DNA from 3 places in the Parashewanella spongiae genome. Region 2 is predicted to be linked to each of the others. Evidence: predicted binding sites of a transcription regulator. Region 2 holds the regulator's gene; each other region holds the start of a gene.
What was found. Region 2 encodes sigma-54, which starts transcription at its own class of promoters, with help from an activator protein. Its sites were predicted from a motif close to GTTGGCACGNNNNTNGNNT; they were not measured.

Region 1: a site for sigma-54 is predicted at 3,770-3,788, ahead of glnA (glutamate--ammonia ligase). Genes of this name have one in related genera too.
Region 3: a site for sigma-54 is predicted at 2,597-2,615, ahead of E2I05_RS20695 (nitric-oxide reductase large subunit). Genes of this name have one in related genera too.

What each region holds. Positions count from the first base shown of each region.
Region 1 covers NZ_CP037952.1:476,722-482,222, forward strand. Annotated here, with positions in the region: gene E2I05_RS01645 (ankyrin repeat domain-containing protein) at 1-1,041, shown strand, start outside; gene typA (translational GTPase TypA) at 1,658-3,469, opposite strand; gene glnA (glutamate--ammonia ligase) at 3,888-5,297, shown strand.
Region 2 covers NZ_CP037952.1:5,044,443-5,049,943, reverse strand. Annotated here, with positions in the region: gene E2I05_RS20005 (HPr family phosphocarrier protein) at 86-361, opposite strand; gene rapZ (RNase adapter RapZ) at 348-1,199, opposite strand; gene ptsN (PTS IIA-like nitrogen regulatory protein PtsN) at 1,196-1,639, opposite strand; gene hpf (ribosome hibernation-promoting factor, HPF/YfiA family) at 1,642-1,929, opposite strand; gene E2I05_RS19985 (RNA polymerase factor sigma-54) at 1,963-3,435, opposite strand; gene lptB (LPS export ABC transporter ATP-binding protein) at 3,494-4,225, opposite strand; gene lptA (lipopolysaccharide transport periplasmic protein LptA) at 4,222-4,773, opposite strand; gene lptC (LPS export ABC transporter periplasmic protein LptC) at 4,760-5,317, opposite strand; gene kdsC (3-deoxy-manno-octulosonate-8-phosphatase KdsC) at 5,314-5,501, opposite strand, start outside.
Region 3 covers NZ_CP037952.1:5,222,137-5,227,637, reverse strand. Annotated here, with positions in the region: gene E2I05_RS20705 (IS110 family RNA-guided transposase) at 342-1,475, opposite strand; gene E2I05_RS20700 (PH domain-containing protein) at 2,077-2,397, opposite strand; gene E2I05_RS20695 (nitric-oxide reductase large subunit) at 2,662-4,920, shown strand; gene norR (nitric oxide reductase transcriptional regulator NorR) at 5,112-5,501, shown strand, end outside.

The sequences.
Region 1 (5,501 bases), 900 kb from region 2:
TTAAATGGATCTTCACTTTATAAGTTAGACAATAGTGGTGAACACACTCCTCTACATTTAGGCTTATTTAATGGAAACAATTCAATGAGAGCGTACCTTTTTGCTATTGCATTAGAGAAGATATTAACACTAGAAAATGGAGAGGGGATTACTCCATACAACTTATTGTGCTTAAAGGTGGATCAAAATCAGATCATTTCGCTGTTATCTAATTCGGTAGTTTCTCGACACCAAAAATTTGTTGATGTGCAGCACTCACTCGAGCAAGCAGAATTCAATTTACAGATGCAAAGTAGCACCCTCGCGATTCTAGAAATACCTTCAAAGACTTGCAAGAATGAAGCTCATGAATTGAAAACTATTAATGCCTCATCAATAAGTAAAGCGGTGAGCATACCTGCTAGCATTGACGAAGTTGAAATTGACGTTGCACCTTCCACAGGATTGCTAACTCCTGAATTCAAAGTCACAAATAAAGCCATACCATCACTCAAAAAAGCAGGAATGCCTGTTACAAGAATTTCAGAGGCACAGAAATCACGCTTCACTGAACTACCGAAACCAGACAAACGTTCCTATAAAGAGGTGGAAGTGGCATATGATAAGTTTTTCTCCAATCCCCAATACTTAGTCGAGGCTCATCAAGCAAAAATTACTATGTTACAGGATCTTGAACAAGCTAAACTACAAATCGCTCAACACAAAAAAACACGAGCAGAACTTAACCTAGCGATCAATCATTCGAAAAGTCGAAACCAACAACTCATAGAAAAACTTGCTGAGTTAGAAGCTAAAAATTTAGCATTAGAAACACAGCAAACAGAATTGACAATGAATTTTTCAACTAAAGAATCAAAGTTACGAGCTGAATTAGCGACAGCAAAGGACAAATATAAGAAAGCTTATCTTAGGGCTAAAGCACTGCTAGATGACAACGAGGGAATAAGAGGCCACTTATATCGATTAGAAAAGGCATTTAAAACAGCTCAAGAAACCGGTGAATTTAAACATCCTGTGCCATATGACAAATTACAAACTTAAATAACCACATAATACAGGGTAAACGAATGAATTTTTTTCGAGAGAAAAACGTAGACTTTAGGGATCTAGCGATTTAGAAAGTACCAATCTTTGTCATACCAGCGCAGGCTGGTATCCAGTGATTTTTTATAGAAAAAAGCAAAGGAACTAGACTACCGACATCCAAAACTGTCGTTACTTCGTTTCTACTTGCAAAATTTATAACGCAGCTAGCGGTGATTTTGGCAAGTATATGAATGTTCAGCACTCACCTGATGGATGAATTCGGGTTGTTTGATTTTGTATTTAACTTCAATAGATTAAAGTTAAATTGTGCGTTCAACTGACATTGCGCACACGGAATAGTTATGTGGTTAAGGCTAAATAAGAAATAACTTTTTATCTATTTTTTACTTAAAATTAACCGATATGAACATTTTTACAACACAAAAATGAGTAACCATTCATTAATTTTGGTTTTTTAATAGGTGTACTCAATGTCAGGTTCAACAAATTTATTTAGGTTTATATATTACTCACTCGTGCGGTTGATCTGCCACATAATACCCATAAAAAATCCCACAGTATTACTACAGTGGGATTTAGTCACGCTAGCTTAAATTAAAGCTAAATTGAATTAACCGCGTGAAGCACGTTTGCGATCATTCTCAGTCAAGTGTCTCTTACGAACACGAATGCTCTTAGGTGTTACTTCAACCAATTCATCATCATCGATGAACTCTAACGCTTGTTCAAGAGTGAGCAAGATAGGTGGAGTCAGAACCTGTGCTTCATCCGTACCTGAGGCACGCATGTTAGTCAGCTGCTTACCTTTCAAACAGTTTACTGTTAAGTCATTTGAGCGAGCATGAATACCAATTACTTGACCTTCATAAACTTCAGTCGCGTGACCAATAAAGAGACGACCACGATCCTGCAAGCCAAATAGCGCAAACGTCAAAGCTTTACCCGTTGCATTTGAAATCAATACACCATTACTACGTTGACCGATATCACCTTCTTTTACTGGACCATAATGATCAAAAGTATGGTAAATTAAACCAGTACCTGAAGTTGCTGTTAAAAATTCAGTTTGAAAACCAATCAAGCCACGACTTGGAATGATAAAGTCGATACGAACGCGGCCTTTACCATCTGGTTGCATGTCACGCATGTCAGCCTTACGAGTTCCAAGCTTTTCAATCACGCTACCTTGGTGATCTTCTTCAACGTCAACAGTGACAGTTTCAAATGGCTCACTCTTTACACCATCAATTTCTCTGACGATAACTTCTGGACGAGAAACGGCTAATTCATAACCTTCCCGACGCATGTTTTCAATCAAGATTGAAAGGTGTAACTCACCACGACCAGATACTTTAAAACGATCTGGGCTATCCGTTTCTTCAACACGTAATGCTACGTTATGAACAAGCTCTTGCTCTAGACGCTCAAGAATATTACGTGAAGTAACGTACTTACCTTCTTTACCTGCAAACGGAGAGGTGTTTACTTGGAAAGTCATGGTGAGCGTTGGTTCATCAACACTCAGTGGTGGCAATGCTTCAGCCGCACCTACAGCACAAATTGTATCTGAAATTTTAAGCTCACCAAGACCTGTAATAGCAACGATATCACCAGCGTCTGCACTGCTCACTTCGTGACGATCTAAGCCCATGTAACCTAATACTTGTCCCACTTTACCGTTACGAGTTTGGCCATCAGCGCCAACAACCGTTACTTGTTGATTAACTTTCACGCTACCACGTTTGATACGGCCAACACCAATTACACCAACATAAGAGTTGTAATCAAGTTGAGAGATCTGCATTTGGAACTCACCTTCAGCGTCAGCATCAGGGTAAGCTACTTTATCGACGATAGTATCGAACAATGGTGTCATGTCTTCGCTTTCTACATCTGGATCTAAGGTTGCGAAACCGTTCAATGCAGAAGCATAGACAACAGGGAAATCTAATTGCTCATCGGTGGCACCCAAGTTATCGAACAAATCGAAGACTTGATCCATAACCCAATCAGGACGAGCACCAGGGCGGTCAATTTTGTTGATAACAACAATTGGCTTAAGACCTTGCGCAAAGGCTTTCTTAGTCACAAAACGCGTTTGTGGCATTGGACCATCAACGGCGTCAACTAAGAGTAAAACAGAGTCAACCATAGATAGGACACGCTCAACTTCACCACCGAAGTCAGCATGGCCAGGAGTATCTACGATATTAATACGGTAGTCATTCCACTTGATGGCCGTGTTTTTTGCCAGAATTGTGATTCCACGTTCTTTTTCAAGATCGTTTGAGTCCATCACCCGTTCAGCGGCTTCACCTCGAGTTTCAAGGGTCCCTGATTGCGCCAACAATTTATCAACCAAAGTCGTTTTGCCATGGTCAACGTGAGCGATAATGGCGATGTTACGTAATTTTTCTAGCACTGAATAAGCCTCATACCATCAAATAAAATACACATGTTCTTATATTAGCTGACAATTATTTCAATTGATCGAGCCGTATAAAAACTAAGCAACGAGGATCGTTACCTTAAAAAAGCGGTGTATTCTACTCTAGCTGACTCCTTAGGCACAGGATTATTTTTTGTTCAGTTCAATTATTTTCCAGTAAAACCTACAAAACCTTGCACCATAACTGTGCAACTAAGCACGCTTCAGGTGCAAAAACAGAGTTTCACATTTAATAGTAATCATATTTATCTTTTTATTTTAGTTGGTTACAAAAGTGGCATAAGTTTCGCTTAACACATGAAGATGACCAAACGTGCTAAAATTCAGTGTTGTAAAAATGCATGTTAATAACAATTAATGCAAAGAACTCTATCCTACCGGAGAAAACAGAATGTCAGTTGAAGCAGTGCTTAAGCAACTTGAAGACCATGAAGTAAAATTTGTTGATTTACGTTTTACCGACACCAAAGGTAAAGAGCAACACGTATCGATTCCATCTCATCAGGTAGACGAAGACTTCTTTGAAGACGGTAAAATGTTTGATGGTTCATCCATTGCGGGTTGGAAAGGCATTAACGAATCTGACATGGTATTAATGCCAGATCCTACTACTTTTGTTCTTGATCCATTTACTGAAGAAACAACGGCACTCATCCGTTGTGACATTTTAGAGCCAGCGACAATGCAAGGTTACGATCGCGACCCACGTTCTATCGCGAAACGTGCTGAAGATTATTTGCGTGCCACAGGCATCGCTGATACGGTTTTAATTGGCCCAGAACCAGAATTTTTTGTATTTGACGATGTACGCTTCGGTAATGACATGTCAGGTAACTTTTTCAAAATTGATGCTGAAGAAGCTGCATGGAATTCAGCAAAGTCTTACGAAGATGGCAATACAGGCCACCGTCCAATGGTGAAAGGTGGTTATTTCCCAGTGGCGCCTGTCGACTCATCACAAGATCTTCGCAGTGCGATGTGTTTACTTCTTGAAGAAATGGGTCAAGTTGTCGAAGCCCATCACCATGAAGTAGCAACAGCAGGTCAAAATGAAATTGCAACGCGCTTTAATACCTTAACGACTAAAGCGGACGAAATTCAGATTTTAAAGTATGTTGTGCACAATACTGCACACGCATACGGAAAAACGGCGACTTTTATGCCTAAGCCAATTGTGGGTGACAATGGTAGTGGTATGCACGTACATCAGTCATTGGCGAAAGACGGTGTAAACCTATTTTCTGGCGAGCAGTATGCTGGCTTAAGTGAAATGGCTTTATATTACATTGGCGGCATCATCAAACATGCTAAAGCATTGAATGCCTTTACCAACCCAAGCACCAACTCATACAAGCGTTTGGTTCCTCATTTTGAAGCACCTGTGATGCTGGCATATTCTGCTCGTAACCGTAGCGCATCAATTCGTATTCCTGTAGTACCAAGCCCAAAAGCTCGTCGAATTGAAACTCGCTTCCCAGATCCACATGCGAATCCTTATTTAGCCTTCTCTGCTTTGTTAATGGCTGGCCTTGATGGGATTCAAAATAAAATTCATCCTGGCGATGCGATGGATCAAGATCTATACGACTTGCCAGCAGAAGTGGCGGCTGACATTCCTCAAGTAGCAACATCTTTAGAGGATGCACTTGCACACTTAAAGCAAGACACTGACTTTTTAACCAAAGGCGGTGTTTTCAGCGAAGATTACATTGAATCTTACATTGCATTGAAGACTGAAGAAGCTGAAAAAGTAAGCCGTACAACTCACCCAGTTGAGTTTGAACTGTATTACAGCTTGTAATTGTTTCTTTTGACGTCAAATGAATCACCCCGCCCTAAAGGGGCGAGGTATCGTTTAACCTAAATAAATCGGTTGGGAGCGTTCATATACGCAGAAAAAATTACTGAGCTATCGAAAATTTTCTCTGCGTTTAAGAGCGCCACCAGCTGATTTCTCTAGGATTAAAGCCCTACATCAAGATAGGGCTTTTTATTTGGATAAAAG
Region 2 (5,501 bases):
GATAAATCAAATTTTGCGTTTTTTACGAGATTTAATTGAATCGAGAAGGTTAAATTAACTCCAAGGCAGGTTATGGAAATAGTGATTAACTGGCTTCATCAAAGCAATCATTGATCAATTGACAAACCGAAGCTAATGCCGCTTTTGCATCTTTACCTTCTGCAATTACTGTGATGGTTTTCCCCATGCCGGTTTCTAGCATCAACAAGCCAAGTACACTGGATGCTGAAGCGGTTTTATCACCTTGTTTGAGCGTAACATTGGCATCAAACTCAGCGGCCAATACCGCAAGTTTCGTGGCTGCTCTGGCATGTAAACCAAGTTTATTGCAGATCGTTACTTGACGCTCAAGCTGTGCCATTATCCAGTTCCCTATGATGAGCTTTGACATTATGTTTACTGGATTGTAGGTATTTAACTAATTGTTCGGTGACATAAACGGAGCGATGTTGACCTCCTGTACAGCCGATAGCAATTGTCAAATAGCTGCGGTTATTGCGTTCAAGGTGTGGAAGCCAAGTATCAAGTAAGTTGGCTATTTGCCAGACAAATTTGCTGACGAGTGGCTGACATTGAAAAAACTCTTGAACAGGCATGTCCAATCCAGTCAATGGGCGTAATTCAGCTTCCCAATGGGGGTTAGGTAAAAAACGTACATCAAACATGAAGTCGGCGTCGGTCGGCATACCGTGTTTAAAGCCAAAAGATTCGACATTAATGGCCAGTTCTTTTTCGACTCGGCCTAATAAGATCTCTCTGACTTTATCACTCAATTGATAGATATTGAGCTGAGAAGTATCGATAAAGTGATCCATTAATTTTGACATAGGGCTGAGAAGCTCGCCCTCTAACTGAATCGCTTGAGGTAATGTCACTTCATTTTTCGAAAGTGGGTGTAAGCGCCGAGTTTCACTGTAACGTTTTAACAAAATATCATCGCTTGAGCTGAGATAGAAACTGGTCATTTCTAGCTCAGATAATTGGTCTAATTGCTGTGACAGTACTTTGTCTTGCTCAGGCATGTTTCGCACATCAACACTGATGGCTACGAAATCGTTACTGGGTTTGAGTTCATTAATTAAATCACCGAGCAAAGGAACGGGAAGATTGTCGACACAATAATATCCCATGTCCTCTAAGACCCGTAAAGCAACGGATTTTCCTGAGCCACTTCGACCGGAAACAATGACCAGCTTCATTGCGTTATCACCTGGTAGAGTTCTTGTTCATCGTGGATACGACGTAACTGTTTTAAGGTTTGCTTGTCACTGAGTTTTTCAGCAACGGCTGACAATGTGGTTAAATGCTGCTGGCATTGATCAGATGGCACCAATAAAGCAAACAAAATATCAACGGGTTGCTTATCAATGGCTTCAAATTGAACTGGCTGTTCACATTTGATAAGTGCGGCAATCGGAGTATCAATACTGTCTAATCGACCATGTGGTATTGCAATGCCATTACCGATACCTGTACTGCCCATTTTTTCTCGGCTCAATAGGCTTTCGAATATTTCTTGGCCTGATAAATCAGGGTACTGAGCGGCAATTAAATCGCTGATCAGCTCTAATACTTTCTTTTTGCTACCAGGTGTTGCACAAGTTGTGCATTCTGGTTTCAGGATGATTTTAAGTTCCATCATCAATAGTTAGTCAGCTTTTGTTTGTGTTTAATCACTTGTCTATCCAGTTTATCAAGTAAGGTATCAATCGCCGCATACATCTCAACGTGTTGTGATTTGGCATATACTTCTTTTCCTCTGAGCAAAATGGTTGCTTCAGCGGTTTGATTGGTTTTTTGTACGTTTAAAACAACGCGCACATTATTGATCTGTTCACTATGACGTTCAAGTTTTGCAAACTTATTGCTGACGTATTCTCTAAGTGATTGAGTGACTTCACGTTCCTGCCCAGTAATATTAATTTGCATATCCATTGCCTCCTGCTTGTGTTTTTTAAGTCATTACAAACTCTTGCGCTGATTTGATGGTGGTATTAGCATTGCTTCTCGGTATTTGGCTATTGTGCGCCTTGCAACATTAATTCCTTGTTCTGCCAGTAATTGCGCCATTTTATTATCGCTCAATGGCTTCTTTTGATTCTCAGCAGCAACTAATTTTTTAATGAATGCCCTGATGGCCGTTGATGAACATTCACCGCCATCGTCGGTCGCGACATGGCTAGAGAAAAAGTACTTAAGCTCAAAAACACCTCTTGGGGTATGCATGAACTTTTGTGTCGTTACCCGAGATATCGTCGACTCATGCATTTCTACTTCTTCTGCCACGTCATTGAGGATCATGGCTTTCATGGCTTCAGGGCCATGCTCAAGAAAAGCTTGCTGATTTTTAACGATGCAATTGGATACCTTTAATAAGGTATCATTACGACTCTCTATACTTTTTATAAACCATTTTGCATCTTGCAGGTGCCCACGTAAAAACTGTCCATCAGCATTGCCGCGACTTGTTTTAGCAAGCGCAGCATATTGTTGGTTAACCCCTACTTTTGGCATATTGTTGGGGTTAAGCTCTACGTGCCAGCGACCACTTTTTTTGGTTACTGATACATCCGGTATCACATAATCATCCGTCGTTTGACCAATGGATAAGCCCGGTCTAGGGTCTAAAGTTTGAATAAGTGCTATCGCCTCTTTTAGCTGAGCTTCTTTAAGCTTAGTTTTTTTCATCAGAGTTCGAAAGTCACGAGTAGCAATCAAGGGTAAAAATTCATGGGCTAACTGTTTTGTGACTTCTAGTAATGGTGTTTCGGGATCAATATGAGAAAGCTGAATTGATAAACATTCACTGATGTCTCTGGCGCCTACACCGATAGGATCGAAGTGCTGAACCCGTTTTAATACCGCTTCTACCTCGTCGAGTTCTACTTCTGGATCTCCCATTGCTTCAAGAATATCTTCGGTGGTTTGGGTTAAGTAACCACGTTCGTCAATGGCTTCGATAATGGTAGTGGCGATGGCAGCATCAATGTCAGTGAAAGGTGTGAGGTTTTTTTGCCATTCTAAATGTTCAAATAAACCGTGGCTGGTTGCTCCATGAAATGGCGTGTCATCATCAGAAATCATAGCACCAGAGCTTGAGTTTGGTGCAGCGGTATACACTTCATCCCACGTGGTGTCGACGGGCAGCTCTTCTGGCATTGAGTCTTGAGTCATGGCATCGGAGGTGTCAACGGCAGCGGTTTCTACTGGAGTAGAATCTTCGCTGGTGTCATGGCTATCTGTATTAAGGTTTTCACTGGTGTCGGTATCACCAAATTGTTCTTCATCGAGTTCTAATAGTGGGTTTGACTCAAGAGCTTGTTGGATTTCTTGCTGCAACTCTAACGACGACAACTGCAATAAGCGAATGGCTTGTTGCAGTTGAGGCGTCATGGTTAGACTTTGTCCCAACTTGAGCTGGAGTGACGCTTTCATGTTACCGCTATTCCCTTATTGTTATTTTTTCGTAAAAAACGTTGGCTTCATGCCTTAACTATAACGTGAATTGTTCGCCTAAGTACACTGCTCTGACTTGCTGATTATCTAATATTTCTTCCGGCGTGCCTTCGGCGATTAAGTTACCGTGACTGACAATATAAGCACGTTCACAAACATCCAGTGTTTCCCGCACATTGTGATCAGTGATTAATACGCCCAAACCGCGATCACGCAACTGTTCGATAATTTTTTTGATATCAATCACTGAAATAGGGTCAACACCGGCAAATGGTTCATCCAATAAAATGAACTGAGGATTAGCCGCCAAAGCGCGTGCAATTTCAACACGGCGGCGTTCACCACCAGACAATGACATGCCTAGATTGTCTCGAATGTGAGTAATGTGGAATTCTTCGAGCAAGTGTTCAAGTTGCTCTGAACGTTCGTTGACGCTTAAGTCTTTACGAGTTTGCAATACCGCCATGATGTTATCAAATACCGACAACTTTCTGAAAATACTGGCCTCTTGCGGTAAGTAACCTATGCCTTTGCGAGCGCGTAGGTGCATAGGGTCAAGGGTTAAATTGTCATCATCGATCAGGATTTCACCGAGATCGCTTTTTACCAGACCAACAACCATGTAGAAAGTGGTGGTTTTACCTGCACCATTGGGCCCGAGTAACCCAACGATTTGACCCGTTGAAATCGTTAAACTGACATCTTTAACGACTTGACGATTTTTATAACTTTTGGCGAGATGTTTGGCTGTTAAGGTTTTCTGAGTCATTGTTTTTTCTCAGTTTGAGCTTTTTTTTTGTCTTTCTCTTGCTTATTCAGCTTTTGGTAGTTGTCAGCAGGAATAACCGTTCTAACTCGGCTGTTACCATCTGAAGAGCTTTCTGCAATAGCGTGTTGATTTTCAATGTTATAACGAATGACTTCAGCGGTCCACTTGCTACCACCCACATCTAAAATGGCATTTCCGGATAGCACTAACGTACCCGTTTTTTTATCGTAACGAATTTTTTTTGCACTCGCCGTACCCTGTTGACCGTCATCCAATATTTGAAAAAATGTAGCAGGATTTCCTAAAACAGTTAAAATTTTATTGCCATTTTGTTTATCATTAAAAGCATTCAACTCTTCAGCGTTAATTTTGATTGTGCCTTGAGTGATTTTGACATTGCCTTTATAAAAAATAAGGTTATTTTGAAAATCGGCTTCAGAATGATCCGCGTCAATTTCAATGATTTGATTGATGTCGTCCAGTTTAGCTATCGAAGGTGTTGCTAATAGGCAACACATAATAGCCATTAATATTTTACTTTGCTTCATAAGTTCCTGTTACCTGACTGTTCAAACGGATGGTCTGAGCATTTTTATCAGCAAACATGCCTTTCCCCTGACTATTAAAACTGTTTCCTTTGATGTATACCATTTCTTCGGTTGTCATGGTTTTTGTTATCAAATCCATTTCTAAGGCGTTGGTATTGACACTTTGTAGCGGCTCTTGAAGATCAACGGCTTGTAATGTGACATCGCCTTGCAAGTATACCTTGCCCATGTCCTTCTGAAACTGTCCTTTTTCGGCAGTTATCCGCCATGGACTGGTTCTATCAGTACCGTATACGATGTATACTGGTTGTGTAAATAATGTCACATTATTATCTTGGTAATGCTCCATGTGCTTAGCTGTAACTCGGCTGCTTATCAGGCCTTGTTCATTGAACTCTGCACTGCGCAGATCTGTGGCAACATAGTCTGGCTGTTCAACACTTGGGAGATTATTTTCTTTTTGGCTTTGTTTTACTTGCACTTGCCAATATAAATACAAGGCGGTGCCAAAAAATAAAACAATCGCTATCGTAACGCGATTCATACACTCATGCCTTGTGCTGATTCAAACAATCCCTGACTTTGCAGTATTAAATCCGTTAATTCCCTCACCGCGCCGTGGCCACCTTTCGTGTACGTGATCATGTCTGTGTGTTTTTTCACATAAGGATGCCCGTCAGCGACACAAACCGACAAACCGACATGCTGCATAACGGGTAAATCAACCA
Region 3 (5,501 bases), 180 kb from region 2:
CATAAAATAACCAATTTATCGCTGCAAAAACAATCACGAAAGATCAACAGACCCTTCTATGAGGACATCTTTGTCAAGCCCTTCAGTTTTTAATTTATTTCATTCAGTTTCTCTGGTTAAAAGTGTTGCTCAGGTTTTGTTGTGTCAGCTTAATGGCTAACCACCTTCTATCCGTTCTGACTTTAGTCAGTCACCTTAAATTGCATGCGCATTATCACGCCTAACCTGAATAATGATACTAACTCTTCTAGAAAAACGATTTAGCCTTGCTTATCAAGGGGCTGTACAGTTAGCATCGAACAACGCTTTACTACATTTTACTCTTTACTTGGTTATTTTGATTAAAGTGACATCGTTGCACCTGATGGCACTTCTCCATGCTCTAAATACTTCCACAGTTTGATAAGAAGTTTACGTGCCATAGCAACAATGCCGATGCGTCTCATTCGTTTACTGCCATGAGCGAAACGCTGTTCGAACCATAAACTCAATTCTGATTTGGGTTGATACCGTAACCAAAACCAACTGAGTTCAACCATAATCTTTCGTATTCGTCGATTACCTGACTTGCAAATGCCTTGCTCTCTTTGACTGTCACCACTATCGTAAGGCGTTGGTGTCATTCCTGCACAAGCTCCCACTTGTTTAGCGTTTTTAAATTCTCGCCAATGGAAAAACTCTGTTACTAATACCCAGCTCGATTGCCAGCCTACGCCTTTAAGCTGCATGAGCTGATTAATTTTTTGCGATGCGTCATCACAGTCATCAAGAACACGTTGTTTTTGTAATTTCTCAATTGCTTTAATTTGCTTGTCGACAATTTCATGCCTATCAAGTTCTCGCTCTATTTCCGTCACTAAATCTGTCGGTAAAGGCTTATTGAGAACCGCCGTCTTAAGTTGATTAACTTTCCCCTTTAGTTTAGAGATATTTTCCACGCTGATACCATGCAAACACAGAAGTGACTTAATTCGTGCGCTGTGACTGCCACGCTCTTTTACTAATCGTTCTCGCTCTCGGTTAATTCGTCGCTTATCTTCAGCTTCTACATTTGGAACATTGATGATATTTAAAGCTTCTTGCTCTCCAGAGTGATAACGCATCAGTAAGCGGAGCAAAGCAATCACATCAACTCTATCGGTTTTGACTTTCTTCTGTTTTCGGCTGACTTCAATACTGGCTGAGTCAATCACATGATTTTCGATGCCGTCTTTAATTAACGCTCTGTGTATCCAGAATCCGTCTCTACCTGCTTCGTAACAGCTAATGACTTTGCAGTTTTCAACGCAGAATAGCTTTTCTTTTGCTAAGGCTATTTCATGATGTAGGGCTTTCCAGTCTCGGGAATCAATCGTTTTGACTCTCTTTTTTTCACCATTTGAAAAGCCAAGCTTCCAAGTTTTACTGCTAAGTTCAAAAGCAATGTACAAATTAACAAATTTTGCGTTATCTTTTACTTGAAGGACGGTGCTCATAATATTCCCCTTGTGTTGTGGTAACTAAAGGGTAGTTGAGTTACTGTCCTTCATAGTTTCTAGAAGTGGCTCAAAGTATTTTTTGAAATCTTTGAGCCATATGAAACATAAGCTCAATATACTCTGGTAAGTGCTTTCAAAAACATGAATATTTCTTAATTTTGTTTGGTTGAGCACTTTGTAAAGAATCATACTGAGTACTTTATAATTGCAAACACAACAACTTAATGTGCTGTTTTTTCTCTCCTGAGTAACACATTTTTGTCCCAAAATGAGTTTCTAGAAAGTTACCCAACTACTTTTAAGGAACTGTCCCTAAATAACTTCCCGATTTGTTACTGCTTAAAATTGCCAGTATCAAGGCGCGAAGAATGAAGTTTAGTTATTCTAAATGAAAGATGAGTAACGCAGAGAGTGGCAATTTTAAGCGTAACCCTTTGGGCTGTGTTTATTTTTGGCTTCTACTGTGTTGTCGAAAGCTTATGTAGAGTAACTACACCACACTTTCTTCGCCTTGTATAAGCTCAAAAATAAACGACAGCAAAACAGGGAAGTTATTTTGGGACAGTTCCTAACTGGCTCAACTATCGAGCCAACGCTACTAAAAATTCATGTTTTTCTTTAGGTGAAACCATAATTTTCTGATGGGTACCGAGGTAATGGAATCAATCACGACTTTCCACTTAAATGGGCCGTTTTTAATCATGAGGGTGTGAGCGGGATCATCGACAATATAACGTGTTCCACACAGTAACCACAATGGCAAAAAGACACCAATAACGACAGACAATGCAGAGAGTAAATAAGTCTGTGATATTGGTTTTTCCACAATCATCATTACAGCCGCAACTAGGCTTATTGTCATTATCAATAAGAAAATGATGAGTAGCCAAGCATCAATTTTCGACTTAAAGACTTTCATGTTTCCTCTTATCCCACGTCAAGCCTATTTTATATACCGTATGTTATTTAGTTTAGGTTAACAATTTTAAATACAAAAAAATAACCATGATTGTGCAATTAACAACGCTGTGTTTTTAACACTTTTATTGTGATTGTCATACAGACAATTGTATTCACTTGATCAATGTCAATTACATTGAAAAACAGCTGGTTACAATGTTGGCACGAAAGCCGCAATAGTGGCGGTAATCGCTTTTGGGAAACTGTGACGCAAGGGGCTTGTATGAGCAAACAGAAAATTACCGCCATCGCACTGCTTATGGTGTTAGTGGCATCATTTACGGTACTACTCAGTTTGGGTAGTGAGATTTATCAAACTAAACCGCCTATCGCGACGCAATACGCCAGCACCAATGGTGATGTTGTGTTCAGCGGTAAAGACGTTGAGCAAGGTCAACTTGTTTGGCGTTCAATGGGTGGACATCAATTAGGCTCAGTGTGGGGACACGGTTCATACGTGGCACCAGATTGGACAGCTGACTGGCTACATCGTGAAGCGCAAGCTTGGCTAGACATTGTTGCACAGCAGCAATATGGCGTTGAATTTGCAAAGATAACCACTGAAAAACAAGCTGGTTTAGAACAACTGTTACGTGAAGATATTCGTAAGAATACCATCACAGAAAACAGTGATGGCACTATCCATGTGGCACTTTCGGAAACTCGCGTAGCCGCGATTAAAGTGGTTTCAGATCATTATTTGTCATTGTTTGGTAGCGACCCTAAACTTTCGAGCTTACGTGAGCAATATGCAATGAAAGAAGGCACTGTGCCTGATCTTGCTCGTCGTGAACAATTAAATGCATTCTTATTTTGGGGTGCATGGGCGGCGATTACTGAACGCGAAGGTGAAGATTACACTTTCACCAACAACTGGCCGTTTGATCCACAGTTAGGTAACAAACCAACTTCAGATAACGTCGTATGGTCAGTGCTCAGTATTGTATTTTTAATTGCAGGTGTGGGTGCATTAATTTGGCATCACGCCAGTTGTAAGCACGACGAATTACCAACTCCTGCTAAACAAGATCCTTTATTTAAAAATAAGCCAACGAAATCACAAAAAGCGGTGTATAAGTATTTTGTCACTGCGATTGGCCTATTTTTACTGCAGATTTTCTTGGGCAGTATCACCGCTCACTACGCTGTCGAAGGACAAGATTTTTATGGCTTCCCATTAGCAGAAATTCTACCGTATTCAGTCACTCGTACTTGGCATACCCAGCTTGCGGTATTCTGGATTGCAACGGCGTGGTTAGGAACAGGTCTTTACATTGCTCCGGCCTTGTCTGGTTATGAACCGAAATTCCAACGCATTGGTGTGAATGTGTTATGGGTTGCATTGGTTGTTGTAGTACTGGGATCTATGGCTGGTGAATGGTTAGGGGTACAACAGTACTTTGACCTAGACATGAACTTCCTATTTGGTCATCAGGGTTATGAATACATAGACTTAGGTCGCGTATGGCAGGTATTGCTTCTAGGTGGACTGTTAATTTGGTTGGCATTAGTTACTGCATCGATTCGTCCGGCATTAAAAGAGCAAGGCGAAATGCGTCCTGTTATCTGGATCCTATACGCTTCTTGTGTGGCTATCGGTCTGTTCTATGGTGCAGGTCTGTTCATGGGCAAGCACACCAACTTAGCGATTGCTGAATACTGGCGCTGGTGGGTGGTTCACTTATGGGTAGAAGGTTTCTTTGAAACGTTTGCTACTTCGGTAATTGCCTTAATGCTTGTGCGTCTTGGTCTTATCCGTGGACGTAGTGCCAATAGTGCCGTGTTATTCGCTACGGTCATTTTCTTAACTGGCGGTTTGATTGGTACTTTGCATCACCTTTATTTTACTGGTGCACCAACATCAGTGATTGCGTGGGGCGCGATGTTCTCAGCACTTGAAGTGGTACCTTTAGCTCTAATTGGTTTCGAAGCGGTTGAAACATATCGTATGCGTAAAGCAAGTCCGTGGATGGAGCGTTATCACTGGGCGATTATGTTCTTCGTGGCAACAGCGTTCTGGAACTTAGTGGGTGCCGGTATGTTAGGTTTCCTTATTAATCCACCAATCTCATTATATTTTGTTCAAGGTCTTAACTTGACGGCTACTCATGGTCACGCAGCATTCATGGGTGTATATGGCATGTTAGGTATCGGCTTGATGTTATTCTGTATCCGTGGCCTAACAGGTAATTTACTTTGGAATGACGGTTTGCTGAAGAAAGCATTCTGGAGTTTGAACATTGGTCTAGCGGCTATGGTATTCATGTCATTGCTACCAATGGGTCTGATCCAGTTCTTCGCAGTAATTGAAAATGGTTACTGGTTTGCGCGTTCACCAGAAGTTATTCACAGCGCGGCTGTTGAAAACTTAGTATGGTTACGTACTGTTGGTGATGTGATATTTGCAGCAGGTGGTTTGTTCATTGGTGTGTTCTTGTTTGATTTAATCAAAAAAGCAATCACTGCTCCTAAAACGGCTTAAAACGATTACTTTTATCGATAGACGTTAGGAATATTTAGGAGCCCTTATGGGCTCCTTTTTTAATGTGGATCAAATTTTACAAATTCTCAGAGTGTTAAAGTGACTCTTGTTCAAGTGACACTGCGATCATCGCGGTATTTAGGAGAATTTGTTTTATGTTCACACCGTCTCATACCAATGAGGAAGCTACGATGGCACTGAGTCAATCTGATCTCACTCGTATTGCGTTAGACATCACCTCTGGACTGGCGAATCGTGATCGATTTTCACGTTTACTGGACACCATTAGGCAAAATCTCCATTGCGATGCGGCCGCACTTTTGTCTTATCACGGGCAATTTTTTACACCTTTAGCTATAAATGGTTTACATGATGATGTCATTGGACGTCGATTTGTCTTGGCTGAACATCCAAGGTTAGAAGCAATCGCTCGTGCTGGTGATGTGGTTCGTTTTCCGGCAGACAGCGATTTAGACGATCCTTATGACGGGTTAATCCCTAATCAAGGTGAGGAGCTTAAAGTTCACGCTTGTATTGGTTTGCCTTTGTTTGCCAATGAACGATTAATTGGTGCGGTAACC